3 regions of the Arthrobacter sp. sptzw32 genome follow, and region 1 is predicted to be linked to each of the others. Evidence: predicted binding sites of a transcription regulator. Region 1 holds the regulator's gene; each other region holds the start of a gene.
What was found. Region 1 encodes HrcA, which represses chaperone genes, less so after heat shock. Its sites were predicted from a motif close to TTNGCACTCGNNNNNNNCGAGTGCNAA; they were not measured.
Positions count from the first base shown of each region.

Region 1 (10,018 bases):
GTGATGGGCGGCATGGACTACCTGTCCGAGGACAGGGTTGAGATCCGGTACCGGCTGCCGCTGGCCGAGATCGTGTTCGACTTCTTCGACATCCTCAAGTCCAAGACCCGGGGCTATGGTTCGCTTGACTGGAAGGCCGACGGTGACCAGGTGGCCGACCTCGTGAAGGTGGACATCATGCTCCAGGGCGAGCAGGTGGATGCCTTCTCCGCCATCACACACCGCGACAAGGCGTACGCCTACGGCGTCATGATGACCACCAAGCTGCGCGAACTCATTCCGCGCCAGCAGTTTGAGGTGCCCATCCAGGCCGCCATCGGCTCAAGGATCATCGCGCGCGAAAGCATCCGCGCTATCCGCAAGGACGTGCTGGCCAAGTGCTACGGCGGTGACATCTCGCGCAAGCGCAAACTGCTGGAAAAGCAGAAAGAAGGCAAGAAGCGCATGAAGATGGTGGGCCGGGTCGAGGTCCCCCAGGAAGCATTCATCGCCGCGCTGACCACCGACGAGTCCAAGGACAAGGCCAAAAAGTAGTGAACACCGCGTCCGGCAACACCGGAGGCCCCTGCAATGCCTAGCACCCTTCCCCTCGGCGACCCCGCGCCGTCGGACGGCCTGCTGCCTGCCCAGGCAGCGGACGGTTCGGCGGAGCGGGCGTTCGGCCTGTACGTGCACATCCCGTTCTGCGCTGTGCGCTGCGGATACTGCGACTTCAACACCTATACCGCCACGGAACTCGGCGGCGGCGCCTCCCAGGATGCGTATGCGGGCACGGCCGCCTCTGAGGTGTCGATGGCGGCCCGGGTGCTGGCCCAATCCGGCCTGCCTCCCCGGAAGCTGAGCACGGTGTTCTTCGGAGGGGGCACGCCCACCCTGCTCCCCGCAGAGGATCTTGCCCTGATCCTCCGCCGCGCCATAGACCACTGGGGAATTGAAGACGACGCCGAGGTCACCACGGAGGCGAACCCCGATTCGGTCACGCCGGAATCCCTCGCCATCCTCAAGGAGGCCGGCTTCACCCGGATCTCCTTCGGCATGCAGTCCGCCGTTCCGCACGTCCTCAAGGTGCTGGACCGCACGCACTCGCCCGCCAGGGTCCCGCAGGTGGTCCAGTGGGCCCGCGAGGCCGGGCTCGCCGTCAGCCTGGACCTGATCTACGGAACGCCGGGGGAGTCGCTGGCGGACTGGAGGTGCTCCCTGGAGACAGCACTGTCCTACGGGCCCGACCACATCAGCGCCTACGCGCTGATCGTGGAGGACGGCACCAAGCTCGCTGCCCAGATCCGCCGCGGTGAGGTACCGGGAATCGACGACGACGACCACGCCGACAAGTATGAGCTCGCCGACCAGCTGATCACCGAAGCCGGCCTCGGCTGGTACGAGGTCAGCAACTGGGCCCGCACCCCGGAGCAGGCCTGCCGGCACAACCTGGCCTACTGGCGCGGTGATGACTGGTGGGGGATCGGACCCGGCGCGCATTCGCACGTGGGCGGAGTCCGCTGGTGGAACGTCAAGCATCCCGCCGCGTATGCAGGCCGTCTGGCGCAGGGTCTTTCGCCTGCCGCCGGCAGGGAAACGCTTGACCCGGAAACGCGGAACGTGGAACGGGTGATGCTCGAGGCCCGCCTGCAGGCCGGCCTGGAGGTTTCTGCCCTCGGTGCCGAAGGCCGCCACCAGGTCGCGGGCCTGATCGCTGACGGCCTGGTGGAGCCGGCCGCAGCCTTCCGGGGACGCCTCGTCCTCACCCTCAAGGGCAGGCTGCTGGCCGACGCGGTGGTCCGCCGCGTACTGCCTGGCTGATGCGCGGCCTCCCGCAGTCCGGGGTTAAGCCTATGATGTGCACAGCAACGAAGAGTCTGGGGGAGGACGTGGGAAGCAAGAGGGCAATTTTGCTCGTGCCGGACCGGGAGGAATGGGAAAGCCAGTTCAGACGGTACGCGCAAAGGCGTAAGCGCGTGGGGGCCTGGATAGGGATTGCGTTCGGTGGACCGCTTTTGGCAGGATCTCTCTACTTAACCGGGCTGCTCTACCCTCTGCTCCGGGGAGACATCGCGGCCGGCCACCCCAGCTTCGACTCCTACAGGACTGCAGCGGCCACCGCTCTCCTCGTTGTTGTTGCGGCTTTAGTGCTTTACGCGGGGTCCAGCGTCATGTTCAGCCGCTGGCTCAGGAAAACCCACGTACTTCTGGGCTTCAACCCCGATGGTTCCTTCGCGGAAGTCCGCTGTGCCCTCACTCCCGACAGTACGAACGCCTAATCCGCAGGACGGCCGCCCAGGGACGTGATGGTACGGGTGGAACTGTCCCAAAGACGGGCCTCGACGCACTGACCCTCAGTCCTGGCCGCCAGGGCATCCAGGGCCGCCCCGAGCCGGTGCCCGGGGATCCTGCGGGCAAGGGTGACGTGCGGCGTCCAGGCATTCGGAAGGGTGTTTTCGTAGGCGCCGGTACACCGCTGATGCAGCCGGGCGTGAAGTTGGAGTAGATCCGCCGCCGGCACCACCAGGCGCGCCAGAACGTATTTGCCGGCCCCGGCAGGAAAGATCACCAGGCCTGAAAACCTGATACTGAACGGCAGCCCGCTCCACAGGTCATTGATGTCCGGCCCAACATCGGGCAGGTTGCCTGCGGCCAGTGTGATGTGTGGCCTGTTGCTGGGGGAGGTGTGCGAGGCGAGGCTCGGCAGGCCGGCTTCCGAGAGCGTGGCCCAATCAGTCCTGATGCAAGAATCCGTGGATTCCCCGAAGGTCAACTCGACGCTGCGCATTTCCCCATCATGCCTGACGGACGCAGATGCTATGGCTTTTACTCTGGCGCAGAGCCCGGTTGCGTTATTTGATCCAGCGCAGGTTGTACGGGTAGCGGTGCGGCTGGCCGCGGTTGACATGGATTCCGGCAGCCACCGAAAAGCAGGTCAGACCAATCCAGATCAGGGTGGCGATAACGGCAAAAATGTTGCCGATCACCGGCACGAAGACCAGGATGTTGGCAACCACTGCGGCGATGGTGGGCGGCAGGCTGAAGTTCAGCGCCTCCTTTGACTCCTGCGCAGTGAACGGGCCGCGGTCACGGAAGATCAGGTAGATCAGGAGCGAAGGAACGCAGCCCAAGATGCCGCCGAAGTGGGCCAGCGTGGCCCACTGGCGGTCTTCGCTGGCTGTCAGGGGCAGGGCATTCGCCGGAACGCCGTGGTACTCCGAACGGGCCTGGCCCATTGGGCTGTCCCTGTGATCGCGTGCATTTTCTGCCACAGTCTGTTCCTTCTGGAGTGCAATGGTGCTGACTAAGAATGCCATGCCTGCTGACGGTCCTGCGATCGGCAGGCACCGCAGTACCAAGAATACTGGGTGCAACGCCGATGCCCGACCCTATCCGCCTTCCGGCAGCGCGACAGCCCGTCCCGCGGCGGGCTCAGGGGACGGTGAGGAAATCGATGACTTCCTCCACCCTCCCCAGCAGCGACGCCTCCAGATCGGCGTAGCTGCGGACGGCGCCCAGCAGCTTCTGCCACCCGAGGCCGATGTCCTCTTTGGTCTCGTGAGGCCAGCCGAAGGCGGACAGGATGCCGGTTTTCCAGTCCTGCCCGCGCGGCACCACCGGCCATTTCTCGATTCCCAGCACAGCCGGGCGGATTGCCTGCCACACGTCAACGTAGGGGTGCCCCACAATCAGCACATTGCCTGCAGCGCCGGGAGAGGACATCACGGATTCGGCAATGCGCGACTCCTTTGAGTCGGGCACCAGGTGGTCCACGAGCACCCCCAGGCGCCTGGCCGGGCCCGGCTTGAAATCGGCCACAGCGGCAGCGAGGTCATCAATGCCGTGGAGGGGTTCGACGACGATGCCCTCCACCCGAAGGTCATCGCCCCACACCTTCTCGACGAGCTCGGCGTCGTGCTTTCCCTCCACCCAGATGCGGCTCGCCTTGGCAACCTGGGCCCGCTGCCCAGCCACCCGGACAGAACCCGACGCCGTCCTGCCGGCCGCTGCCCCGGAGCCGGCGGCCGGCCGCGGGGACGGGGGCATCAGCCGGATTGCCTGCCCTTCAAGGAGGAACCCGAAACCCAGCCGGAAGGACCGGGACTTGCCGCGGCGGTCTTCCAGGGCCACCACATGCATCCCACCCGATTTCTCTACCCGGGTTACCGCGCCCACCCAGCCGGACTGGACATCCTCCAGCACCATGCCCCGCTCCACAGGTACTTCAGGCAGTTGCGTCCGGGCAGGTGCGGACAGGTCCTGGGCTCCCCAGTTCTGGTAATGCATGGAATCACTCCGCCTCGTGCTGGATGGTGGCCCGGAATTTCGCCCCGGAGCGGTACCAATGCTAACAACGGGGCGAGTCATAATAGACTGTTAGCACTTGGGCATGTCGAGTGCTAACCCCTGGAGAGATACGGTGCGGGCAGAACGTCTGCCCTGAACCTGGATGGAGGTGGAGTGTGAGCGAGCCGCGCAAACTGGAAGTATTGCGGGCCATAGTGGAGGACTACGTCCACTCCCGTGAGCCCGTCGGGTCCAAGGCCCTGGTGGAGCGGCACCATCTCGGTGTCTCCAGCGCCACCATCCGCAACGACATGGCAGCGCTTGAGGACGAAGGACTGATCACCGCACCGCACACCAGCGCAGGCCGGATCCCCACCGACAAGGGCTATCGGCTCTTCGTCGACCAGATTTCCGCAGTAAAGCCTTTGTCCCAGGCTGAGCGGCGTGCCATCCAGTCACTGCTCGAAGGCGCGGACGACCTTGACGACGTGCTGGAACGCACCGTCCGGCTCCTGTCCCAGCTGACAAACCAGGTGGCGGTGGTCCAGTACCCACACCTCAACCGGGCACTGGTCCGCCACATCGAATTCGTTCTCCTTGCCCCGCGGAAGGTGCTGGTGGTACTGATCGCGGACAGCGGCAAGGTTGAACAGCGGGTCATCGACGTCGGGCAGGACCTCGCGGATGATGCCATCGCTGCTTTGCGCGGCCGCTTCCTCGGATCGCTCGCCGGAACTCCCCTGGCGCAGCTCGGGCAGTCCCTGCCCGCAGTGGTGTCCGGGGTTGCCCCCGGTCAACGCCAGGCAGCCCAGGCACTTGCGCACGGGCTGGAGGCCCTGGCCCACAGCAGCCGCGAAGACCGGATGGTGATGGCCGGCACAGCAAACCTTGCGCGGTCCAACGTTGACTTTCCGCTCAGCATCGGACCTGTGCTGGAGGCGCTCGAGGAGCAGGTGGTGATGCTGCGCCTGCTGAGCGAGATGGCGCAGGACCACCGCGGAGTTGCCGTGAGCATCGGGCGTGAAAACCCCTACGACGGCCTGGCGGAGGCATCCGTCGTGGCCACGGGCTACGGCCCGGACAGTGTCGCCAAAATCGGCGTGCTGGGTCCCACCAGGATGGATTACCCCACCACCATGGCGGCAGTGAGGGCTGTGGCCCGTTACCTGTCACGGATCCTGGGACCCTGACCGCAGTACAGCGCCTCAGGGCGCACAGCAGTGTATGCAGCACGACTGCAGGCAGAACAACAAGGAAGAGATACGAACTTTGAGCAGCCACTACGAAGTCCTTGGAGTCGCACCGGATGCCACCGGGGAAGAGATCAAGAAGGCCTACCGCAAGCTGGCCCGAACCCTTCACCCGGATGTGAATCCCGGTGAAGATGTTGCGGACCGCTTCAAGGCAGTAACCCACGCCTACGAGGTTCTCTCGGATCCCCAGAAGCGCCGGGTCTACGACACCACCGGCAACGAGAACGGCACGGACAACGGATTCGGCGGCGGGGCCTACGCGGGCCAGGGCTTCGCTTTCCAGGACATCTTCGACACCTTCTTCGGCGCCGGTGGCACCACGGGCCCTGCCTCAAGGGTCCGGCGCGGGCAGGATGCGCTCATCAGCGTCAGGATCGAGCTCCGCGACGCCGTATTTGGGGTCAACAAGAAGCTCGAAGTGGACACGGCAGTACTCTGCCCCACCTGTGAGGGCTCCTGCTGCCGGCCCGGAACCCATCCTGAGCGCTGCGATATCTGCGGCGGCAGCGGCCAGGTCCAGAGGGCTGTCCGCTCAATCCTGGGCCAGGTCATGACCGCCGCGCCCTGCGGCACCTGCGAAGGTTTTGGAACTGTTATCAAGGACCCCTGCAACGAGTGCAGCGGGCAGGGCCGGATCCGCAGCCGCCGTTCCCTGACCATCAAGGTTCCTGCCGGCGTCGCCACAGGGACACGCATCCAGCTGTCCGGCCAGGGCGAAGCCGGTCCCGCCGGCGGTCCTGCCGGTGACCTGTACGTGGAAATCCGCGTCAACAACGATGCCACCTATGTCCGGGAAGGCGATGACCTGCACGCCACCCTGAACATTCCCATGACGGCGGCTGCCCTGGGCACCGACGTAACCCTGGAAACCTTCGACGGGCCCCAGGAGATTGACGTGAAGGCCGGCACCCAGTCCGGCGAAATCATCACCCTGCGCGGACTGGGCGTCACCCATCTGCGCGGGTACGGCCGCGGCGACCTGAAGGTCCATCTCCAGGTGGAGACTCCCGCCAAGCTCGATGCGCAGCAGGAGGACCTGCTGCGGCAGTTGGCCAAACTTCGCGGCGAGCAGATCACCGATGGCAAACTTGCTGCCGGCGGCGGCATGTTCGCCAAGCTCCGGGACCGGCTCGGTAACCTGTAGCGGTGAGCAACCCCGTCTTTTTCACCGCGCCCGGGTCACTGGACCGGATGGTGCCGGCAGGGACTTTTGTCCTGGAAGGACCCGAGGCGCGGCACGCGGTCACCGTTAAGCGGCTGGCACCGGGTGAGCCGGTGGACATTGTGGACGGCGCCGGGACCCGGATGAACGGCAAGGTCACAGCTGCTTCGCCTTCCATGCTCGAAGTGGCTTGTGACTCAGTGGTTGTTGAGCACCGGCCGGACATCCGGCTGGTGCTGGTCCAGGCGTTGGCCAAGGGCGACCGGGATGAGCTTGCCATTGAAACGGCCACCGAACTTGGCATCGACGCCGTCGTCCCCTGGCAGTCCGAGCGGTCCATCGTGCGCTGGAAAGGCGACCGTGCGGCCAAGGCGCACGCCAAGTGGCAGTCGGTTGTTGCCGCCGCCGCGAAACAGGCACGCCGCGCCTGGATCCCCGAGGTGCGGGCTGCCGTGGACACTGCCGGCCTTGCCAACGCAGTGGAGGAAGCCGGCCTTGCCGTTATCCTGCACGAAGATGCTTTGCGCCCCTTCCGGGCAGTCCTGGCGACGTGGCTCGAAACCGGGGCCGCGGACGGGGTGCGGGAAGTACTCCTGATCGTGGGGCCGGAGGGCGGCATCAGCCAGCGGGAAGTGACGAGGTTGTGCGGCCGGGGCGCCGTCACGGCTCTCCTGGGGCACCATGTGCTGCGTTCGTCAACTGCCGGACCCGCCGCCGTCGTCCTTGCCAGCGACGTCCTGGGCCGCTGGGCGGCGCCGGCATTCTGAGCCGGGAACAACGGCAGGGGCTAACGGACCTTGAAGCTCCGGGTGTCTTCGCTGCCGTCCTCTTGGCCTTCCGGGCTGGAGGTCTGGGCCACGCGCAGCTCGAAGTCCCCCTCCGGCAGGTTAAGGGCCAGGGTGAATACGCCTGCCTGGGCCGGGTCCGCAGCTGCTGTTGTCTCACCGGTCAGGAAGGGGGTCTTGTTTCCATTATTCTCGGACCGCAGGATCTGCCAGCGCAGCTTGCCCCCCGGAACGGTGCTCCGGCCGGTGATCTTGACACTGCCGTTCGCCATCTCCACGTTCTCCTGGGGGTCGATGACCCATACGGGAGCCACCAGCCCCGCCGTCCGGGCCATCGGCGAGCCCAGCTGCACATGGTTGAAGGCGACGTAGTCGGTGTGGCCGTCCACAAGAATCCGGACGCGGATCTGCTGCCCGGAATCAATTAACCCCGAACTCGCCGCCGCCGCGGTCGCGGTATAAACCAGCTGCTGAACCGCCCGGGCTGCCATATCGGCGTCAAGATTGCTGTTAAAGGCATCCTCCGACACATCCACGGTGATGACGTCCTTGCCGGAGATCGACGTAGCAAGCTCGCGGGGATTCTGCCACGGCGTAAAGAAGTCGGGATCCAGCGGTTTTTCGGACATCATGGCGCGGAGGGCGGCCGTCACCGGATTCTCCTGACCGGGAACCTCCCGGAATTCCCGATAGAGGAAGACGCTGCTGTTGCTGCGGCCGATCCAGTAGACGGGTGCTTTGTTGGAGGACTGTGTAGTCTCCAGGGGAGCGCTGGTGGATGGGGCACTGGATGTGGTTCCCGGGCTGGAGGACAGGAGGCCGGTGGGCGCTGGCCCCGGTTCGGCGATGCAGCCCGTCAGGGCAGGGACCACGAGCAGGAGACCGGCGAAGACCGTTGAACGGGCGCCGCTGAAGAGGTCACGGGCGCGGCGGGGCGCTGCGGTTTCCGGCACCTTGATTGCCCTGTCCTTTCCTGGTCGGATAGGCCGATCCCCGGTCGGCCATGGTGTTCCAGCAGCGGGCTGGATTTCCAGCATTGCACAGCCCCGGGGAGCAGATGCGCCGGGATGCGCCGGGCCGGCCAACTGCAACGGGAACGATATGAGGCCGATATGAAGTTGATACCTAATAACGGGAACAAGTGCTGTGCCCGTTCCGGAAAGCACCGGAAGCCCGGATGCGATATGGGGCCAGGAGTGCCTGCTGGCGTAGGATGGAAGGTACTGCTGGAGGCAACGGCAACATCCGCCGCATACCAGCTGACAGCTACTGTTTCGACATCGAGGGGATCACAGGCCTGCGGGCCAGCACTATGACTGAATCAGCTAACGGAAAGCGCAGGCTTGTCACCGGCGAGGGCGCAGCGGGCGAATTTCCCCACACACTTCCCGGCGTCCGTACCGAAGTGGTCCTCTTCGACAATTCCGACCAGATGGTTCAATCGCTGGGCAGCCACGACGAGGCGCTGCGGTTCATCGAGGAGCAGTTCCCCGACGTCAATTTCCACGTCAGGGGAAACGAGCTTTCCATCAGCGGCCCGGCGGCGGATGTCCCGCGGATCATGCGGCTCCTGCACGAGGTCCGCGGACTCGTTGCCCGCGGTACTGTCATCAGCCCGGCCGTGCTGCAGCAGCTCGTCGCACTCCTGCGCACGCAGTCCATGCAGAACCCTGTGGATGTGCTGACCCACGACATCCTGTCCAGCCGCGGAAAGACCATCCGGCCGAAGACGCTGAACCAGAAAAACTACGTTGACGCCATCGACGCCAATACTGTCATCTTCGGAATCGGCCCCGCCGGAACGGGCAAGACCTACCTGGCCATGGCCAAAGCGGTGCAGGCACTGCAGCAGAAGGAAGTCAGCCGGATCATCCTGACCCGCCCGGCAGTCGAGGCGGGGGAGCGGCTTGGGTTCCTTCCCGGTACCTTGAGCGACAAGATTGATCCCTACCTGCGCCCGCTGTACGACGCCCTGCACGACATGATGGATCCGGAATCCATACCGCGGCTCATGGCAGCAGGCACCATCGAAGTGGCGCCGCTGGCCTATATGCGCGGCCGCACCCTCAACGATGCCTTCATCATCCTGGACGAGGCGCAGAACACCACGCCCGAGCAGATGAAGATGTTCCTCACCAGGCTTGGCTTCGGCTCCAAGATGGTGGTCACCGGCGACGTTACGCAGGTGGACCTGCCCTTCGGTACCCGGTCCGGGCTGCGCATCGTCGAAGAGATCCTGCAGGGCATCGAAGATGTGAACTTTTCGGTCCTGGACGCGGCCGACGTCGTCCGGCACCGCCTGGTGGGAGATATCGTGAACGCCTACAGCGTCTGGGATGACGTCCAGCGGAACCGGGTCAAGCATTCGGCAAACCGGGAAAAACGTGGGGAGCACGCGTGAGCATCGAGGTGAACAACGAGTCCGGCGTCCAGGTGGACGAATCGGAGCTCGTGGCCTTATCCCGGTACATCTTCGAGCAGCTTTACATTCACCCGCAGGCCGAACTGTCCATCCTCCTGGTGGACGAACCCGCGATGGAGAAGCTGCACAT
Region 1 is NZ_JBNHEZ010000002.1:186,319-196,336, forward strand. It holds gene lepA (translation elongation factor 4) at 1-534, shown strand, start outside; gene hemW (radical SAM family heme chaperone HemW) at 571-1,800, shown strand; gene AC5RVN_RS04390 (hypothetical protein) at 1,956-2,258, shown strand; gene AC5RVN_RS04395 (2'-5' RNA ligase family protein) at 2,255-2,767, opposite strand; gene AC5RVN_RS04400 (DUF4870 domain-containing protein) at 2,832-3,251, opposite strand; gene AC5RVN_RS04405 (DUF3097 domain-containing protein) at 3,412-4,266, opposite strand; gene hrcA (heat-inducible transcriptional repressor HrcA) at 4,443-5,456, shown strand; gene dnaJ (molecular chaperone DnaJ) at 5,536-6,663, shown strand; gene AC5RVN_RS04420 (16S rRNA (uracil(1498)-N(3))-methyltransferase) at 6,666-7,448, shown strand; gene AC5RVN_RS04425 (GerMN domain-containing protein) at 7,469-8,419, opposite strand; gene AC5RVN_RS04430 (PhoH family protein) at 8,779-9,867, shown strand; gene ybeY (rRNA maturation RNase YbeY) at 9,864-10,018, shown strand, end outside.

Region 2 (10,018 bases), on a different contig from region 1:
CGCCCGCCCCAACAGGACCCGGCAGCAGGCAGCTTCGTACGGGACACCCAGTTCGAGCCACAGGTGCCACGCCCGCCGAAGGGCTTGGGAGGCGCCGTTGGGGTCGCCCTCGTCCAGCCGGACAGCGCCGTCAGCCTGGCAGGCCACCGCACGCACCATGGGCCGGGGGCACTCGCCGGCAAAAAAGGTCAGCTCCTCCGCTCCCTGCCGTGCCGCCTGCACATCGGGTACTGCCAGTTCGATCTCCACCAACGCGGGCAGCAGGTGACGGCGGGTGGCCGCGTCCGCTGCGCCGGCGGCCCTTCTAATCATCGCCTGCGCCTGCCTGGCGTTCCCGCGCGCCAATGAAAGAAGTGCAAGGCCCGGCTGTGGTTCATACCCGCTGCCGGCAGCCTGCCTGTAGGAAGCCTCTGCGGCATCCAGGTTCCCGATAAGGCGCTGCACTTCGCCCTGCTGGTAGTATCCGCCGTAAAGCGCCCAGATATCACCTTTGGTGGAACGCTCCTGGGCTATGGAGGCAGCCGCCAACGCTTCGGCCCAGGCTCCGTGCAAGCGGAAAAGCTCGGCCCGGTGTGCCTGGCACTGGCCGCTGAACGCCACCGTGTCAGGGCGGGCACGGCACCAGCGGTCCAGTTCCGTGGTCCACTCCAAGGCCCGCTGCAAGTCAAAAGCCACCTGGCAGTTGCCAATGACTGCACAGTAGATGATGCCCGACGGAATGGCCGAGAGCTCCCCCGCGGTCACGGCCACCATGGCCTCGTCAAACAACCGGAGGCCTTCCTCAGCCTTGCCCAGTGCCAGGGTTGCCTGGCCCGAACCCAGCAGGGCCAGCGCGGACAGGTCTTTGTCCTGAAACCTTGCGCCGAATTCCCCCGCCCGGGAGAACAGCTCGAGTGCCGCTTCCGGCTCACCGCCGTAAAGCTTGGCCAGTGCAACCGGGACGAGCATAAAGCCCTGCACGGCGTCGGGTTCGGGGAGTTCGTCAACCAGCCTCTGGCCGCGCGCCAGCCAGCCACCTGCACGGGCGGTCTCCCCCGTGTTCCCCAGGTGCATCACCAGCCAGGCGGCACAACGGGCGGCGCCGGCAATGTCACCAACGACGAGGTATTCCTCGTGCGCCCTTGTGAGGGTGTCGATGCCCGCGCCCCTGTTGCCGGTGAGGATCTCCGCTGTCGCGAGCCGTTCAAGATCCGCTGCCGGAAGTCCGCCCCGCTGGTCCGCGTCCCGGAAGCTCTCGAAGGCATCGGTCCAGCGCTGCTCGCGGAAGGCTGACCGGCCCGCATCAATTCCTGTCCCAGCCGGCACCGTGGCCTCCTTCCGGTACCCACCCAGCCGACGTGCCGCAGTCGCGTTTCCTACCCGGCGCCACGCAGGCGGCGCCGGTACTTAAGCGTCACCGTACGCCCCCTGGAGAACCGGCACAACCTACGAACGCAGCAGCCCGCGCAGGGTCTGGATGGTGTCCGCTTCCGCAGCTGTTTTATCGTCCCGGTAGCGCTTCACACGGGCGAAGCGCAGTGCGATTCCGCCGGGGTAGCGCGGGGACTGCTGTACTCCATCGATGGCGATCTCCACCACGGTGACCGGCTCCATCCAGACAGTGCCCGCCGTCCGCCGTACCTCAAGCTCCTGGAACCTCTCAGTCTGCCAGCGGAGCAGGGCATCCGTGAGGCCCTTGAAGGTTTTACCCACCATCACGTAGCTGCCGGGTTCACCGAACTCACCGGTGGGGTCGAGCGCTCCGAGATGCAGGTTCGACAACAGCCCCGTGCGCCGTCCTGACCCCCACTCGCAGGCGAGGACCACCAGGTCATAGGTGAGCACGGGTTTGACCTTGACCCAGTTCGAGCCGCGGCGGCCGGCCGCGTAGGTGGAGCCGACGGCCTTAACCAGCACACCTTCATGGCCGGCGGCCAGCGCGTCCCGGGACACCCTTTCAGCCGTAGCCGCATCCGCCGTGACCTCGCCCGGGATGCGGTGCCCGGGGGCGATGCGGTCGAGCACGCCGATGCGCGTCACCAGCGGCTCATCCAGCAGGTCGCGGCCGTCCATGTGCAGTACGTCGAAAAACCAGGGATGCAGCAACATGCTGCGCGCCGCATCAGCACCGAACCGGGACATGGTCTCCTGGAACGGCCGCGGACCGCCATCCTCGTCAAGGGCGAGGGTCTCGCCGTCGAGGATCACATCGCGCACCGGCAGTCCGCGCACCACCTCCACCACCTCGGGCAGCCTGTGGGTCACCTCCGCCAGCGTGCGGGTGTAGATGTGCACCTCGTCACCGGAGCGGTGCACCTGGATGCGGGCGCCGTCGAGCTTGTACTCCACGGAGGCCTCCCCCGTGGTCTCCAGCGCTGCAGCTGCACTGGACGCGGTGGATGCGAGCATCGGCTGCACGGGACGTCCGACGACGAGGCCGACGGCGTCGAGCTCCGCTTCCGTGCCAGTGATGGCCAACAGGGCGGTGCCGCCCAGATCGCCGGTCAACATTGCCGCACGGCGCACGGCGTCCAGAGAGCGATTTGCGGCGCGGGCAATGGCATCGGTCAGCACCCCCTCCAGCGCGCCGGTCCGCAGTTCGCCCAGCAGCACCCCGGAAATGAAGGCCTGCTCGCGTTCCGTCGCTGCCGCCGTCAGCGTCCGGAGGGTGGCGGCGCGCTCCGCTGCCGACCCGGCACCTGCCGCCACCAGCAACCGGTCCAGCGCAGCGTCAAGGTCTGCCACAGTCAGGCCCGGCACGGCGGCCGGCTCCCCCATGGCCGCGGACATTCCGCGCCAGCCGACCCCCACCCTGCCCTGGCGCGGCTTGGCGACCAGCAGGCCGACCGCCGTCGCGATCTCCGCGGGCCCGAGGCGGCGCAGCAGGTCCGCGAGCGCATCCACCTTCGCGAGCCGGGAGCGGGTAGACGCGACGGTATCCGCGGTCTTCACAAGCTCGTCGAGCAGCATGGCACCAGTCTGCCACGCACCCCTGCGGAGGCTGGACAGCGCCGAAGTCCAGTTTCACAATGGACGCGTGGGAATCATCGTCGCAAACCTGTTCCTCACCCTTGACGGCGTCTATCAGGCGCCCGGCGGCCGCGAGGAGGACACCGCGTGCGGCTTCGCCTTCGGCGGCTGGCAGGCACCGGTGTCGGACGACGAGGCCGAGGCCACCATAGAGTCCGAGATCAGCAAGATCGATGCACTGCTGCTGGGTCGGAAAACCTACGATATCTTCGCCTCCTTCTGGCCGCACCAATCCGACGACATCGGGGCCACCTTCAACAAGGTGCCCAAGTTCGTCGTCTCCAGCACGCTGGCTGATCCCGCCTGGGCGGGAACCACTGTCCTGCAGGATGCCACGGCCGCGGGCCGGCTCCGTGCGGAGTACGGCCAGGTGCACATGTTCGGCAGCGGCGTGCTTATCCGTTCACTGCTCGCGGCAAACGTGATTGACCGCCTCCACTTTTGGCTTTATCCAGTAACCCTCGGCCAGGGCAAACGGCTGTTCGACGCCGGGACGGTCCCGGCCACGTTCCGCCTGGCAGAGCCGGCGCGCAGCTTCCCGAAGGGGGCAGTGTCACTGGTGTACGAGCGCGCCAGCGACGTCGAGACGCGGGACATGGCCGGCACCTAGCTCTGTGCGGCAGCCGGCCGACTTGCCTTCCATCCTGCCTTGAGGAGGACCATTGGGCGTCATCGCAGCCATCACCACGTCGGTTGACGGATTCATCACCGGCCCTGGGGACGGACCGAGGTACGGCTTGGGCAAGGGCGGCGAACGCCTGCATTACTGGGTGATGGGAGGACCGTGGACCTACAAGGGCGGCCATGACTTCGCCATGCGGGGGCCGGACAAGGATTTTTACGACGAACTCGCAGCCCGTTTTGGGGCCGGCATTGTAGGCCGCGGGATGTATGACGCTGCAGGGGCATGGGGAGGGACCAACCCGTTTCCCGGCCCGCTGTTCGTCCTGACCCACCGCACCCAGGACCAGCCGGCGGCCTCGTCAGGGTTCACCTTTGTCTCCGGACTTGACGACGCCCTGGCGCAGGCTGCCGCGGCGGCCGGCGGCAGGGACGTGTCCATAAGCGGCGGCGCGGACGTGATTCGGCAGGCACTGGCCGCCGGCAGGGTGGATGAGCTGGTGCTCTCGACAGCTCCGGTAATCCTGGGCGCCGGCAAGCGTCTGTTCGACGGCTTTGGCCAGGACGTTGACCTGGAAATTGTCAAGACTGTCGCTTCACCGTTCGCCACGCACGTGCGGTACAGGGTGAGGAAGTAGGGAGACGAAAAAACCGGCCCAGCAATCGCTGGGCCGGTTTTCCAGACCTGCGCCCCGCCGTCAGGAAGACGGTGGGGACTAGTGGCTGTGGCCCGCGTGCTCGTCTTCCTCGGCAGGCTTCTCCACAACGAGGGTCTCGGTGGTGAGAACCAGTGCAGCGATGGAGGCTGCGTTGCGGAGGGCCGCACGGGTGACCTTGACGGGGTCAATGACTCCTGCGGCGATCAGGTCTTCGTACTCGCCCGACTTGGCATTGAAGCCGTTGTTGGTTTCGAGTTCGGCAACCTTGGCGGTGATGACGTAGCCGTCGAAGCCGGCGTTCTGGGCGATCCAGCGCAGCGGCTGGACCAGGGCGCGGCGGACAATGCCCACAGCAGCGGCGGCGTCACCTTCGAGGGCCTTGACGGCGGGGTCCTCGTCCAGGGCCTTCAGTGCGTGGATCAGTGCGGAACCGCCACCGGCCACGATGCCTTCTTCGAGGGCAGCGCGGGTGGAGGACACTGCATCTTCGATGCGGTGCTTCTTTTCCTTCAGCTCAACCTCGGTGGCTGCGCCGACCTTGATGACACCGATGCCGCCGGCCAGCTTGGCCAGGCGTTCCTGCAGCTTTTCCTTGTCCCAGTCGGAGTCGGTGCGGGTCAGCTCGGCACGGAGCTGGGCAACGCGTGCTGCCACGTCTTCGGCCGAACCTGCGCCGTCAACAATGGTGGTGTTGTCCTTGGTGACCGTGATGCGGCGGGCGGTACCCAGCACCTCAAGGCCAACCGTATCCAGGCTCAGGCCCAGTTCCGGGGACACAACCTGTGCGCCGGTAAGGGTGGCGATGTCCTGCAGCATTGCCTTGCGGCGGTCGCCGAAGCCGGGGGCCTTGACGGCTACCACGTTGAGGGTGCCGCGGATGCGGTTGACGATCAGCGTGGACAGGGCCTCGCCGTCGACGTCCTCAGCAATGATGAACAGCGGCTTGGAGCTCTGCAGCGCCTTTTCCAGCAGCGGCAGGAATTCCTGCACCGAGGAGATCTTGCCCTGGTTGATCAGGATGAGGGCATCCTCGAGGACAGCTTCCTGGCGTTCTGCGTCAGTGACGAAGTACGGGGACAGGTAGCCCTTGTCGAACTGCATGCCCTCGGTGAGGACCAGTTCGGTCTGGGTAGTGGAGGACTCCTCGATGGTGATCACACCATCCTTGCCAACCTTGCCAAATGCCTCGGCGAGGAGCTCACCAACCTCTTCGCTCTGGGCGGAGATTGCTGCAACGCTGGCCACCTGGGTGCCCTCGACGGGGCGGGCGTTTTCCAGCAGGCGGGCAGCAACGGCTTCAACGGAAACCTCGATGCCGCGCTTGATCTGGCCGGGAGCAGCGCCTGCCGCTACGTTGCGCAGGCCTTCCTTGACCAGGGCCTGGGCCAGGACCGTTGCCGTGGTGGTGCCGTCGCCGGCAACATCATTGGTCTTGGTGGCGACTTCCTTGGCCAGCTGTGCGCCAAGGTTCTCGTACGGGTCGTCCAGCTCAACTTCACGTGCGATGGTGACGCCGTCGTTCGTGATGGTGGGAGCGCCCCACTTCTTGTCCAGGACGACGTTGCGGCCGCGCGGGCCGAGCGTCACCTTGACGGTGTTGGCGAGCTTATCGATACCGGCTTCAAGAGACCGGCGTGCAGCGTCATTAAACGCAAGCTGCTTTGCCATGGTTTTGTCCTTTCAAGACAGAACCCCGCGCAGCCGGCCAGCAGAATGCAGGACCAGCGGCACGGGGATCCGGAGAGTTACTTTACGACGATCGCCAGGACGTCGCGGGCGGACAGCACGAGGTATTCGGTGCCGCCGGTCTTGACTTCGGTTCCGCCGTACTTGGAGTAGATGACTACGTCACCGACTGCTACGTCCACCGGGACGCGGTTGCCGTCTTCGAAGCGGCCGGGGCCTACTGCAACAACTTCGCCTTCCTGGGGCTTCTCCTGCGCGGAGTCCGGGATGACCAGGCCGGAAGCCGTGGTCTGCTCGGCTTCGAGCGGGCGGACAACAATACGATCCTCAAGAGGCTTAATAGAGACCGACACTCGGACCTCTCCTTTTCGTCAGCAAATTCGTGGACTGGAAAGCTTTCGGCCTTGGCTGGTAACCGTCGTCGCGGTGCCGGCAGCAGCCTGGCTGGCAGCTCTTCATGTGTTAGCACCCTCCTAGGGAGAGTGCTAATGAAGACTCTATGTAAGGGTTAGCACTCGGTCAAGGCGAGTGCCAGCCTTTCGTCATTGGAGTACTTGTCTGCGTGTAGATTTGAGCGGTGCGCGCCGCCGTTTACCTCATCCTTGCCAACCTTTTCTGGGCCGGAAATTTTGTGGTGGGCCAGGCCGCCATGCGGACCATGGAGCCGCTTCAGCTGACGTTCTGGCGCTGGGTGCTGGCCGCGGTGCCGCTGCTGGTGCTCGCCCACTTCGTGGAGCGGCCGGACTGGAGGGCGGTCCTGCGCCGCTGGCCGGTCCTGCTGCTTTTGAGCGCCCTGGGCATGGGCGGCTACACGCTGCTGCTCTACAGTGCCCTGCAGAACACGTCCGCCCTGAACGCCTCCCTGGTGACGGCGGCGAATCCGGCCCTGATCATGGTGCTGGCGGTGGTCCTGCTTCGGGACAGGCCGCGCCCGCTGAGCTGGGTGGGCATCGGCCTGGGCCTCCTGGGCGTCCTGCTGGTGCTCACCGGCGGAGAACTGCAGCGCCTGTTGACCTTCTCGATCAACAGGGGCGAGCTCCTGATCGTCGGTGCCATCACCGTCTGGGGCCTCTACACCATCATCGCCCGCCGGCTGAGCATCCCCGCGGTCACCTCCACGGCGGTGCAGGTGGCCATGGCGGCCGCTGTCCTCAGCCCCTTCGCGGTGGTGGCGGGCGCCGGCCTCCCCGAAACCCCTGCAGAGGGCTGGTCCCTGGCGTTTATCGCCCTGTTCCCCTCGCTGGGTTCCTACCTGCTGTGGAACCTCGCCCTCAAGCGCACCACAGCGGCCAACGCCGGCAACTACCTGAACCTCATTGCCGTGTTCACCGCCATCATCACCGTGATCCTGGGCCAGCCCATCACTGTTCCGCAGGTCCTCGGCGGCGTTTTGGTTATTTCCGGGGTGCTGCTGACCAGTGCAGGCGGCAGGCCGCCTCAACGTCCCAGGTCATCAAAGCCGACGTCTTCCCCGCCCTCGCCGTCGCCGGCAGCCGACTTCCGGGCCCGGTAAAGAACAGCGCCCGCGGCAGCGGCCGTCAGCAGTGCGAAAACCAGAACGGCGATGCTGCCGGCCCGGGCGCCGTCGTACAGCCCGCGGATGTCCCGCGCCTCCTGGGTGTCGCCGGCAATGTCATTGCCGCCCACTGAGTAAACGGTGGCGTTGAACGTATCAAGGAAAAAGATGACCACCAGGAGTCCGATGCAAACCACGGCCACCAGGGAGCCGGCGATCAGTGCAGGCCGGGCGAATCTGGCAGGGCCCCTGTCCCTGGCTGGTTCTTCGGACTGCCGGGGGCCTGCGCTCTCATCCATGCTTTCAACACTATCCGCATCCCGGCGGACGCTCCTCCACTAGGCTGGAAGGCATGTCTCCAGCTCCCCAGGACCAGATCGCGCCCTTGCTGACCCCGGAAGGCTGGGAGCTTTTGGCGTCCTTGGGCCCCTACCAGGAGGACAAGTCCTTCGAGCTGAACTCAGCATTGCGGAAGGCCGGCCACTCCCCCGCCCTGGTGTCCGCGGTCCTGACCCAGTCCCGGCTCCGCACCAAGGCAGAGGCGAAGTTCGGTGAGTTTGCCCGCAGCATGCTGTTCACCCAGGCGGGTCTGGAACAGGCCACCAGGCTCAACGTGGCCGCGCGCCATGCGCAGCGGTTTGCCGAGGCGGGCATCGGCCACGTGGCGGACCTCGGCTGCGGCCTGGCCGCTGACTCCCTGGCACTGGCGTCGATGGACATCAAGGTCACAGCTGTGGAAATGGACGAGACCACCGCCGCCTGCGCAACCGTAAACCTCATCCCTTTCGCCAACGCTTCCGTGGTCCACGCGGATGCCACTGCCGTTCCGCTGGAAGGGATCGACGGCGTCTGGCTGGACCCTGCGCGCCGGGTCACTTCCACTTCCGGGACCAAGCGCATCTGGGACCCCGAGGCCTTTTCGCCGCCGCTGTCCTTTGTTGAGTCCCTGGCTGCGTCCGGCCGGGCGGTCGGCGTCAAAATGGGACCGGGAATGCCCCATGACTCGGTGCCGGCGGAGTGCGAGGCGCAGTGGGTCTCCGTCTCCGGCGATGTAACCGAGGTGGCGCTGTGGTTCAACGCCGTCCGGCGCCCCGGCATCCGCCGGGCGGCGCTGGTCCTGGGTCCCCAAGGTGCGGCCGAGCTCACCAGCGGCGAGGATTTCGGGGCTGGTCCCGCCGCCCCGGTGGGGCCTGTGGAGGGCTACCTGTACGAGCCCGACGGTGCCGTGATCCGCGCGGGACTGGTGGCCGACGTCGCGTTGCAGCTCGGCGGCCACCTGGTGGATGAACACATCGCCTACATCTGCGCGCCGCAGCTGGTGGACACGCCCTTCGCCCGCGCCTACAAAGTCCTCCAGGTCATGCCGTACAACGTCAAGGCCCTCAAGGCGTGGGTGAAAACGGAGGGCATCGGAGTGCTGGACATCAAGAAGCGCGGCACCGCCGTCACGCCGGAGGAACTGCGCAAACAGCTCCTTCCCGGCGGGAAAAACACAGGGAAAAGCGCAGGCGGCAGGAAAGCCGGTACCAAAACGGCCACCCTGGTCCTGACCCGCATTGGCGAGGACCGGGTGGTCATCGTGGTGGAACCCGCCTGAAAGCCGCTACTGGGCGCGGGTGAATTCCTCGGCCGCCCGCACCTGTTCGGCCGTCGGCCGGACGCCGGTGTAGAGCACGAACTGCTCCAGCGCCTGGATCGTGGCTACCTCGGCTCCTGTGATCACCGGCTTTCCGGCGGCGCGGGCCGCAATGATCAACGGGGTTTCGGCAGGGAGGGCAACCACGTCGAACACAACCTGTGCGGCGTCGATGGCTTCGGGCGGGAAAGCCAGGGTGTCCGCTCCGGGTCCGCCGGCCATGCCGAGGGGTGTCACGTTGATGATGAGGTCCGCCGTCCCGCCGTCGAGCGCCGGACGCCACTGGAACCCGTACTGTTCGGCGAGCGCCCGGCCGGTGGTTTCGTTCCGCGCGAGGACTGTGACGTTGGTGAATCCGGCGTCCCGGAGCGCGGCAACGGTGGCCTTGGCCATGCCTCCTGCCCCCTGGACCAGCACTGAATAGCTGGTGGGAACGGCGTTGGTGGCCAGCAACTGTTCAATCGCGGTGTAGTCGGTGTTGTAGGCCTTCAGGTGCCCATCGGTGTTCACGATGGTGTTCACGGAGTCGATGGCCTTCGCGGAGGCATCCATCTCGTCCACGAGGGCGATGACGTCCTCCTTGTACGGCATGGAGATGGCGCAGCCGCGGATTCCCAGCCCCCGGACTCCGGCGATGGCCTGTTCCAGGTTGGTGGGGGCGAACGCCTTGTAGATCCAGTTCAGGTCCAGCTGTCCGTACAGGTGGTTGTGGAAGCGGGTCCCGTTGTTGCTGGGCCGGGCGGAGAGCGAGATGCAGAGGGTCATGTCTTTATTCAGGATGGGCACCCCACCATTTAACCCGTTACTGCCCAAGGAGGCAGCGCTAAGTGCCGTTTTCAACGCACCAAACGGCACTTGGCGCCTTTCTTGGGTTAGGGGCAGCCGGTTCCG
Region 2 is NZ_JBNHEZ010000001.1:248,133-258,150, reverse strand. It holds gene AC5RVN_RS01255 (helix-turn-helix transcriptional regulator) at 1-1,305, opposite strand, end outside; gene AC5RVN_RS01250 (ATP-dependent DNA ligase) at 1,426-2,949, opposite strand; gene AC5RVN_RS01245 (dihydrofolate reductase family protein) at 3,017-3,619, shown strand; gene AC5RVN_RS01240 (dihydrofolate reductase family protein) at 3,672-4,268, shown strand; gene groL (chaperonin GroEL) at 4,347-5,957, opposite strand; gene groES (co-chaperone GroES) at 6,035-6,328, opposite strand; gene AC5RVN_RS01225 (DMT family transporter) at 6,553-7,488, shown strand; gene AC5RVN_RS01220 (hypothetical protein) at 7,413-7,790, opposite strand; gene AC5RVN_RS01215 (THUMP-like domain-containing protein) at 7,844-9,088, shown strand; gene AC5RVN_RS01210 (shikimate 5-dehydrogenase) at 9,095-9,913, opposite strand; gene AC5RVN_RS01205 (glycoside hydrolase family 3 N-terminal domain-containing protein) at 10,000-10,018, opposite strand, start outside.
Region 2: groES (co-chaperone GroES) is a predicted target of HrcA. The motif match lies at 6,484-6,510, and genes of this name have one in related genera.

Region 3 (10,018 bases), on a different contig from region 1:
TACGAACGGAGCCTGAAGGACATCGAGCGGTTCCCCGACTCCGTGGGAGTGGCCACCGTAGCCGCCATCCACTTTGTCTGCTACGGCGATGAGGTGGTCTGCGTTATCGGCGGCACCGTTCAGGACTACATTTACTTCAACGGCGCCACCTCCCTGTACTGGGGCATGATGCTCCACGCCCTGGAAAAGGGGTACCCGCGGTACAACTTCTACGGAACATTCGGCATCTCCGGCCAGGACGAGGAAGGCCACGGCGGGTACGAGTTTAAGAAAGGCTTCGGCGGAGAAGTGGTCCAGCTGGTGGGTGACTTCGTCACTCCGGTACGTCCCGCCGTCTTCCACGCCAACCGGCTGGCCCGTACCGCAGCCGCTGCTGCCCGCACCCTGCTGGGCAAGCTGCCCTTGAAGAAGCATTCCGCCTGAAATACCAACCACCGCACAATACCGCGAAGAGGCAACCTTGACTGACCGGCCCGAACGTCCCGGGCGCAGGCCGCACACGGACGGCCTGCCCAAAACAGAGCCGCTGACCCCTGCCCAGGTCCGGCAGAACGCCGCTGCCAAGAGGATGCTGCGGCGCCTGGTGCAGGGCGAAAACCCGCCCACCGCGCCCATGAGCATCGTGGACCGGCTCACGGGAAGCCCGTACGCCAACCCCATGATCCAGGTGGGCGGCGTTGACACCTCCGCCCGTAAAACCCTCGACTTCGCACTGCACCTGGCCGAAACCATGTTCCGGTACGGAGCCGGCGCGCTCGAAGTGGAAACCAGCATCATCGCCGTCACCGCGGCCCTGGGGCTGAAAAACATCGAAGTGGACATCACCAACCAGTCCGTGGGCATCAACTACGCGCCCAAGGACCAGACACCCATTGCGCTGCTGAGGGTGGTTCGTTCCTGGACCAACAACTATGCCGGCCTGGCCAAGGTGCATCAGCTCGTGACGGACATTGTGGCAGGGGGAGTGGGCCGTGATGAGGCAATCCGCCGGCTGGATGAGGCCATTACCAGCCCCAAACCCTTTCCCCGCTGGATGGTTACAGTGGCGTTCGGTACGTTCGCGGCTGCTTTCGTGGGGGTTCTGGGCGGCGGACCCGTCGCCTCGACCATCGCCTTCGCGGCCAACATCGCCATCAGCCTGCTGGCCCGCCAGCTGGGGAGGTGGCGCGTGCCCGACTTCTTCATCACGGCCAGCTGCTCCTTTGTGGTGACACAGCTGGCGCTGGTGCTGTGGCAGTTCGGCTTGACCTCGTCGCCGGCCATCGTGGTGGTGGGAGGCATCCTCCTGCTCCTGCCGACAGGACGCCTCGTTTCATCCGTGCAGGACGCCATTAATGGCTTCCCCGTGACAGCGGCCGGCAGGTTCCTCTCAACCCTGCTCACCTTCGGCGCCATCGTGGCAGGGATTGCTGTCGCTTTCGTGGTGGGCGAGCTGAGCGGGATGCAGCGCATTGACGTCACACAAACCTTTCCGCCCGCGTACGACCTGTGGGTCCTGGTCATTTTTGTGGCGGTGGCCGTGATGGCCATCGGCATCACCGAACAGACCACCTGGCAGCTCCTGTTGCCCACAGCAGCCGTGGGAGTGGCCGGCTATCTCGTGCTGCTTGCCGCCGGCCAGCTGGGCGTGGGTGACCGGTTTTCCCCTGCAATTGCAGCTGTGGTCATCGGCCTGCTGGCGCGTGTGGTGGCGTTGAGGATGGGGGCGCCGCAGCTGGTGGTTGCCGTGCCGGCAGCACTGATCCTGCTGCCCGGCCTCACCATTTTCCGGTCCATGTATGTACTCACCATCGAGGAAGCCGAGATCCTGCTCGGCGCCGGCGGGATGCTCAACGCCGGTGCCATTGTTCTGGGAACGGCCGGCGGCATTGTCCTCGGTGACACCCTTGCCCGCCCGCTCACAGGCAGCCTGGCAAGCAATGAGCGGCGGCGGGCCCGCCGCCGCTAGCCAGGCACCCTGAATCGGCCTAGATCTGTCCCACGGGGAGCTTTTTCTCCGCTTGGAAGACGTCCTCCACCCGGCCCTTGGCCCAGTAGCCGGAGAGCGACACCTGGCTGCGTTCCAGGCCGCGCTGGTCGAAGAGGACCCTCCGGAGGGCCTTCATGTAGCCGCGCTCGCCGTGGGCGAACACGTCAACCCGGCCCGCCGGCCACTCGGTGTTGGCCACGGCCTGCACCAGGAGGTCGCTGTCTCCTGCGGGGACACCGTTGCGGGGCAGCCAGTGGATTTTCACCCCGGTGGGAGCGGCGATCGTCTGGATGTCGGCGTCGGAATCCACCTCAAGGAACGCCAGGCCGGCGGCTTCCGGCGGCAGTGACTCCAGGCAGGCCGCAATCGCGGGCAGCGCGGCCTCGTCACCGGCAAAGAGGTACCAGTCGGCATCGGGCGCCGGGTTGTAAGCCCCACCGGGGCCGGTAAAGGTCAGGGCATCGCCGGGCTGTGCCCCTGCCGCCCACGGACCGGCGAGGCCCTCGTCACCGTGGACCACAAAGTCAATGGCCAGCTCGCGCGCCGCGGGGTCCACCCAGCGGAGGGTGTACGTGCGGGTGAAGGGCCATCGCTCCCGGGGCATGCTCTCGCGGATGCTCCAGAGATCCAGGGGTGAGGGATACTCCACGCCCGGCTGGGGAAAAACGATCTTGACGTACCGGTCCACGAAACCGTTGTTGACGAAGTCCGCGAAGCCGTCCCCGCCGGCGACAATCCGGACCATGTGCGGGGAAAGCTCTTCCCGGCGTACCACGGTGAGGTTGACCTGTGGACGGCTCTTCTTGCTGGCGCTGGTAGCGGCGGGAATGGTGCTCATAAGGTAAGCCTAAGCTAGGGCGCCGGGGGGAGCTCCCAGGTTACGCCAGGGGCGCCCTGTCCGCTCAGGAGTTCGTTGACGCGGCTGAAGGGCCGGGACCCAAAAAAACCGCGGGATGCAGAGAGCGGACTGGGGTGCGCGCTCGCAACGGCGGGAGCTCCGTCCAGGAGAGGGCGGACACTTTCGGCATCCTTTCCCCACAGCACCGCGACCAGAGGCAGCCTGGACCCGTCATGGTTCCGCCGCTGGGCGACGGCGGAGACTGCCGCCGTCGTGATCTTCTCCCAGCCTTTGCCGCGGTGGGAACCGGCCGATCCCGCCCGCACTGTCATCACGCGGTTCATGAGCAGCACGCCCTGGCCGGTCCAGGCGGAAAGGTCGCCGTGGACCCGGGCAGGCAATCCGAGATCCGCTTCCAGCTCGCGGTAAATGTTCGCCAGGCTCCTGGGAATGGGCCGCGTCTGCGGATCCACCGAGAAGGACAAGCCCACCGCGTGCCCGGGCGTCGGGTAGGGATCCTGGCCCACAATCAGGACCTTTACGCGGGCGAGGGGTTGCCGGAAGGCCCGCAGGACGTTCGACGGCGCCGGCAGCACCTGGTGCCCGGCTGCCACTTCGTCCGCGAGGAAGGCGAGCACGCCCCGGAGTTCGTTCTCCACCCCCGAGAGGGCGGCGGCCCAGTCGGGCGCCATGAGCTCCTCCAGGGGAAGTTCCGCCAGCCCCGCAAAACCGGGGCCCTGGGCCGGTTCCTGCCCCAGCCCGAACAAGGCATCTGATTCAACCACCGTCCCATTCTTGCAGGGCAACCGGGCTGGGTCCGGCCGGGCCTTCCCCGGCCGCAAATGACAACACTGTTATTCGTCCGTAGCATGGGGGTCAGACATTTACGTAACCAGCTTAGGAGTGTGCCGTGGCGGAACCAGCTCGGGAGCAGTTGCCGGAGCCGGAACCCCGGCAGTCCCTCCTGGCCGGCTTCACGCTTCGTGACTCACCGTTGAGCGAGCGTGACCAGCAGATGCTTGCCCTGGAACGGCAGTGGTGGAAGTACGCCGGCGCCAAGGAACAAGCCATCCGGGAGCTGTTCGATCTCTCCGCAACGCACTATTACCAGCTGCTCAATGCCTTGATTGACACCGAGGATGCCCTGGCCCACGACCCCATGCTGGTCAAGCGATTGCGTAGACTACGTACATCGCGTCACCGTGCACGGACTGCACGGCGCCTGGGGTCCGACGCGTAAAACGCTCGAGCTGAGCCACCAGCAGCAATCAACAAGGATATCTCCATGACCAAATACGCCCGCGATGAATTCGACAAGGTCCCGGAGGCTGCTTCGCGACAAGGTGTCCACCGCACGGCTTCCGCTCCCTCACGGGTGCGGCTCTGGCCGGTACTCGCCGTGGGCGTCGCCGCTTTGGCGATTGGATTGGTGTCCTTCCTGATCCTTCCCAAGCTCGGCTTCAGCACCCCGGACAACCAGGCCTCCGCAAGCCAGGAGGCGGCTCCGCTGGCCACCACAGGTTCCGCCGCTACGGCCACCCCCGATGCGTCTCCCGAACCCACTGCCGAACAAGCCGCTGCAGCCTCCACAGAGCCTGAAGCCAGCGCAGAGGCCGAGCCGGAGCCGGCCCGGCCAACGTCGGCTCCCGCGTTCATCGACAAGACTCAAAGCGTGGCAATCTACAACGCTGCCGGAACGGCTGGACTTGCCGGCCGGGTCGGTGGAACAGTCCAGGCGGACGGCTGGACGCTGGGACAGGTGGGCAACTGGTCGGGATCACCACAGCAGGCCTCCGTCATCTTCTACCAGGGAGCAGAACAGTTGCCCAGCGCCCAGGCACTGGCGGCTCTTCTCGGCATTCCCACGGTGGTCAACAGCACCGAGTTCCAGATGCCCCTGGTTGTGGTGCTTGGTCCCGGCTACCGGTGACTCCCTGACAGCCTCCGTCCCGCTTCCGGCAGTTACGCCTCAATAACTTCCGCCCAGCTGCCGCGGAACACCCCGCCGCCCCGGCAAGGTCTTCGCTAGAGTGACTCCAGTGATCGTTTGGGGCACCCGGACGGGCCGCACAGATGCAGGACACAAAAGGAAAAGAGTGGTCAGCATGGCACAGGGAACCGTCAAATGGTTCAACGCCGAAAAGGGTTACGGCTTCATCACCGTTGACGGCTCCGGCGATGACGTCTTTGTCCACTGGTCCGCGATCCAGGGTGAAGGCTACCGCGCGCTGGACGAGGGCCAGCGGGTGGAGCTCGAAGTGGGCGAAGGCGAGAAGGGCCCGCAGGCGGAAAGCGTCCGGCCGGCCGGGTGAAAGCTGTCAACCCGCGCCCTGCAACCTTCCGCCGGGCGCTTTCTTTGGCTACGGTCTGCTCTGCCATTGTTCTGACCGCCTGTTCCGGGGTTCCCGGCAATGCACGGGTCGAGGCCGCAGAGGCTTCCGGGGACGGTACCCTTCGCGTGGGACTGATCCTGGACAACACGGGCCAAAGCGGCTTCCTGAATGCACCGCAACTTGCGGCGGCCAAACTCGCCGTGCAGGAAATCAATGCGGCCGGCGGCCACAAGGGCAGGCCAGTGGAACTTCTTCCCCCAATCACGGGGCAAGCTGTGGCAGAACAGGCCCAGGCGTTGACGGCCGCGAAGGCGGACGTCGTCATCGGCCCCACCGACTCAACCAACGCGGCAGCGGCGATGGACGTCCTCTCCCGCTCCCGCACTCCGCTGATCTCGCCCGCCAACACTGCCGCCGGTCTCAGCAGCATCAGCAGCGGCGGCTACTACTTCCGGACTGCAGCGGCCGACGTCGCCCAGGGCCCGGTCCTGGTGAAGCTGGCCAAGGACGCCGGCGCCACGTCACTTGCAGTGCTGTACCAGGAAGGCTCCTACGGCAAGGACCTGTCGGACTTCGTCGCCGCCTCTGCCGGACAGGCCGGTGTCGAAGTGCGGTCCACCGCCGGCTTTGACCCGGGCGACGCGGGCAGCGCGGCCGAGGCTGCGGCGAAGGCTGGACCGGGCGCCGTGATTCTCATAGCCCGCGACGGTGCCCAGGGCGCCCTGGCGGAACTGGCCAATTCAGCTGTTCACGGGAAGCAACTCATCCTAAGCGACGGCGCCTTCGCGCGCTATGGCTCCGGAGTGGCCGCGGGGTACCTGGAGGGCGCCCGAGCCGTAATTCCCGGACAGCTTCCGGACGCCGACTTCCAGGCACGGCTCCTGGCGGTGGACGCGGGCCTGAAGGACGTGTCTTTCGCCGCCGAGGCCTATGACGCTGTTGCCCTTGCTGCCCTGGCCGCAGCGAGGGCCCAGGACGATGCCGGCAGGTCAATTGCCGCGAACCTGATCTCTGTTTCGGGAGGATCCGCGGAAGGGGCAGCGGCGGCCGGGGCAGCGGGGTCCTGCTTGTCCTACAAGGACTGCCTGGCACGTCTGAAGTCGGGGCAGGAGGCCAATTACGACGGCGAGTCAGGACCGATTGCCTTCGACGCCAACGGGGACATCACCTCGGCCACCTTCTCCGTCTTCACTTACGGTGCCGACAACCTCCCGTCGGTGAGCGGCCTTGAGACGGCGGGGCGGGCTTCGGACTGAACCCGCCGCTACGGGCCTGCCACGACGTTTTCCGTTCCCTTCGCTTGCACTCTCACTTAGGGAGTGCTAATTATTGAGTTAGCACTCTGACGTACCGACTGCTAAGCGAAGCTGGTTCCGGCCGGCGGCGCACTGTACCGGTCGTGGAGCGAAGAAACACCTAACTGGAGTGAGATCCGTACCCGGAGGCATACAGAGGCCAACGGCCAAGGATCGTCCGTCGCGGGCACTGCAGCGAAGGTTAAATCTTAACGACTGTCCCGAAAGGACTACTGCCGTTATGGCCAAGATCATTGCATTTGATGAAGAGGCACGCCGCGGCCTTGAGCGGGGCCTGAACACCCTCGCCGACGCCGTTAAGGTCACCCTCGGCCCGCGTGGACGCAACGTCGTCCTCGAGAAGAAGTGGGGCGCCCCCACGATCACCAACGATGGTGTTTCCATCGCCAAGGAGATCGAACTGGACGACCCCTACGAGAAGATCGGCGCCGAGCTGGTCAAGGAAGTTGCCAAGAAGACTGACGACGTCGCGGGCGACGGCACCACCACGGCTACCGTGCTGGCACAGGCACTGGTGAAGGAAGGCCTGCGCAACGTTGCTGCCGGTGCCGACCCGCTGTCCCTGAAGCGCGGCATCGAGAAGGCCGTCGAGGCCGTCACAGCCGAGCTGCTGAACTCCGCCAAGGAAATCGAAACCAAGGAAGAGATCGCCGCTACTGCGTCGATCTCCGCCGGTGACGACGAAATCGGTGCCCTGATCGCCGAGGCCCTGGACAAGGTGGGCAAGGAAGGCGTCATCACGGTCGAGGAGTCCAACACCTTCGGCCTTGAGCTCGAGCTCACTGAAGGCATGCGCTTCGACAAGGGCTACATCTCCGCGTACTTCGTGACTGACACTGAGCGCCAGGAAACGGTCCTCGAGGATCCCTACATCCTGATCGTCAACTCCAAGATCTCCAACGTCAAGGAACTGGTTGCTGTCCTCGAAAAGGTCATGCAGTCCAACAAGCCGCTGCTGATCATCGCCGAGGACATCGAGGGCGAGGCCCTGGCCACCCTGATCGTCAACAAGATCCGCGGCACCTTCAAGTCCGTCGCCGTCAAGGCTCCGGGCTTCGGCGACCGCCGCAAGGCGCAGCTTGCCGACATTGCCGTCCTCACCGGCGGCCAGGTCATCGCCGAGGAAGTTGGCCTCAAGCTCGAAACCGCCGGCCTGGAACTCCTGGGCAAGGCACGCAAGGTTGTTGTCACCAAGGACGAGACCACCATCGTCGAAGGTGCCGGCGACGCCGACCAGATCGCCGGCCGCGTGTCCCAGATCCGCGCCGAGATCGAAAACTCCGATTCGGACTACGACCGCGAGAAGCTGCAGGAGCGCCTGGCCAAGCTGGCCGGCGGCGTGGCAGTCATCAAGGCCGGTGCCGCAACCGAAGTTGAGCTCAAGGAGCGCAAGCACCGCATCGAAGACGCAGTGCGCAACGCAAAGGCCGCTGTTGAGGAAGGTATCGTCGCCGGCGGCGGCGTGGCCCTCATCCAGGCCGGTGCCAAGGCATTCGCCAACCTGCAGCTCTCCGGCGATGAGGCAACCGGTGCCAACATCGTCCGCGTTGCCATCGATGCTCCGCTGAAGCAGATTGCCTTCAACGCCGGCCTCGAGCCGGGTGTTGTCGTCGACAAGGTCCGCGGACTGCCTGCCGGCCACGGCCTGAACGCCGCAACCGGCGAATACGTCGACCTGCTGGCTGCCGGTGTGAACGACCCCGTCAAGGTAACCCGCTCTGCCCTGCAGAACGCGGCTTCCATTGCCGGCCTCTTCCTCACCACCGAGGCAGTTGTGGCTGACAAGCCGGAGAAGAACCCCGCTCCAGTTGGCGGCGGCGACGACATGGGCGGCATGGGCGGCTTCTAAGCCTCCTGCGCCGGGCTTGTCCCGTAGACACACAAATGCGGCCCCTCTTCCGAGGGGCCGCATTTGTGTGTTCCGGCTTTTACTACTTCCTGGCGCCGGCAAGCATTCCTTCAACTTCCTTCCTGAAGGCTTCCGCGGCTGCCTTCGGAGTGAGGCGGTCGTAGAGGACTTCGTCCGTGTACCGCTTGATGACGTTCTGCACACTGCCGGCGCCCACCGGGGGAACGGGCGGAGCTTCCTTCATGTCAGGCGCGATGTCCTTCAGGAAGCCCACCACGGTAGTGTCCGCAGGCTTCAGGGAGGGCGTAATGCTGTCGACGATCTCAGGGTTGGTGGGCACGCCCCGGTCCGTCATCAGGATCGCTCCGGCTTCAGGGCTGTTGGCCAGGTAGTTGATGAAGGTGGCGGCGGCTTCCGGGTGCTTGGACCGTGACGAAGCTGACCAGAACATGGTGGGCTTGTAGTACATGCCGTTGCCTGCCGAGGAGCCGTCATTGCTCGGTGCCCGGAGCATTTTGATGCTGCTGCCGGTGGTCGCCTCCAGGGAGCCGAGCTGGTTGGTCCACCACCACGCCATACCCACCCGGTTGGTGCCGAAGAGGCTTTCTTCAAGTCCAGCCCCGGAGTCTTCGGTGGCAACGGTGGCCGGCGGGCTCGCCTTCGAATCACGCTGTTCCTTCAGGCGCTCCCAGAATGACGCGGCCGTTGCCGTGTCGAAGTCCAGCTTGCCGTCCTCCGAGTAGAGGTTCTCGCCGTGCTGGCGCAGCCATATAATCAGGTCCGCTTCGTTGCTGCCATATGCCGCCCCATAGTTCTTGCCGTCTCCCGCGGCGCTGATCTTTGACGCTGTCTCAATGAATTCGTCCCACGTCCACTTGGTGTCGTCCGGAAGAGGCACATTTGCCGCCTCGAAAACCTTCGTGTTGGCCATGACGACGTAGGCGTTCTGGCCGGTGCTCAGGCCGTACTGGGCGTCGTCATACTGGCCGGACGCCAATGCTTCCTTGTCCAGTTTGGATGTATCAATGCCGTCCTGCTTGGACAGATCCAGCAGGGCGCCGCGTCCGCCGTATTCAGCGATGTACTTCTGGTCCATCTGGATGACATCCGGGGCATCATTGGCCGCTGTTTTGGTGGCGAGCTTGTCCCAGTAGCTGGCCCACTCGCCGGGTTCTGATTCGATCTTGATGTTGGGGTGTTCCGCTTCGAAGGCATCGATGACCTTTTCGGTCTGCGCATTGAGGTACTCGTTGCCCCACCAGGCAAACCGCAGCGTCACTTCCTCATTGCTGCTGGAAGTGGCGGACGTGCCACATCCGGTTGCGAGGAGCGAGAGGGCAACGGCTGCCGCGCCGAGCTGGAACCTTCTCCGGCTAACGGTTGGAATCGTCATTGATGGGCCTTCCTTGTTCTGATGATCCGCTTTCCCGGCGTTCCGGACAGCAACAGCGCAACCCGGTGAGAAAGCGTTTTCTCGATAGTCATCCGATTGTGCCGGGACTTCACTGCTTGAGTCAATAGATATTGGTAAACGCTTTCCTGGCCCCTTCGAAGGCGCCATCCCGGAGCCCGGCGACGGCACCTGTGCGTTGGTTCCGGCGGATCGCTCTATCCGCATCCGCCGTTGTCGTTGGCTTCTGGCAGGATGGACCGGTGACGATTACTGCAGCGGCCGACGGTTCGGCTTTGGGAAACCCGGGCCCGGCCGGCTGG
Region 3 is NZ_JBNHEZ010000010.1:27,414-37,431, forward strand. It holds gene AC5RVN_RS16525 (peptidoglycan bridge formation glycyltransferase FemA/FemB family protein) at 1-423, shown strand, start outside; gene AC5RVN_RS16530 (threonine/serine exporter family protein) at 461-1,948, shown strand; gene AC5RVN_RS16535 (siderophore-interacting protein) at 1,968-2,807, opposite strand; gene AC5RVN_RS16540 (uracil-DNA glycosylase) at 2,822-3,592, opposite strand; gene AC5RVN_RS16545 (DUF3263 domain-containing protein) at 3,718-4,047, shown strand; gene AC5RVN_RS16550 (LytR C-terminal domain-containing protein) at 4,093-4,737, shown strand; gene AC5RVN_RS16555 (cold-shock protein) at 4,913-5,119, shown strand; gene AC5RVN_RS16560 (ABC transporter substrate-binding protein) at 5,116-6,396, shown strand; gene groL (chaperonin GroEL) at 6,677-8,305, shown strand; gene AC5RVN_RS16570 (ABC transporter substrate-binding protein) at 8,388-9,698, opposite strand; gene AC5RVN_RS16575 (RNase H family protein) at 9,959-10,018, shown strand, end outside.
Region 3: groL (chaperonin GroEL) is a predicted target of HrcA. The motif match lies at 6,475-6,501, and genes of this name have one in related genera.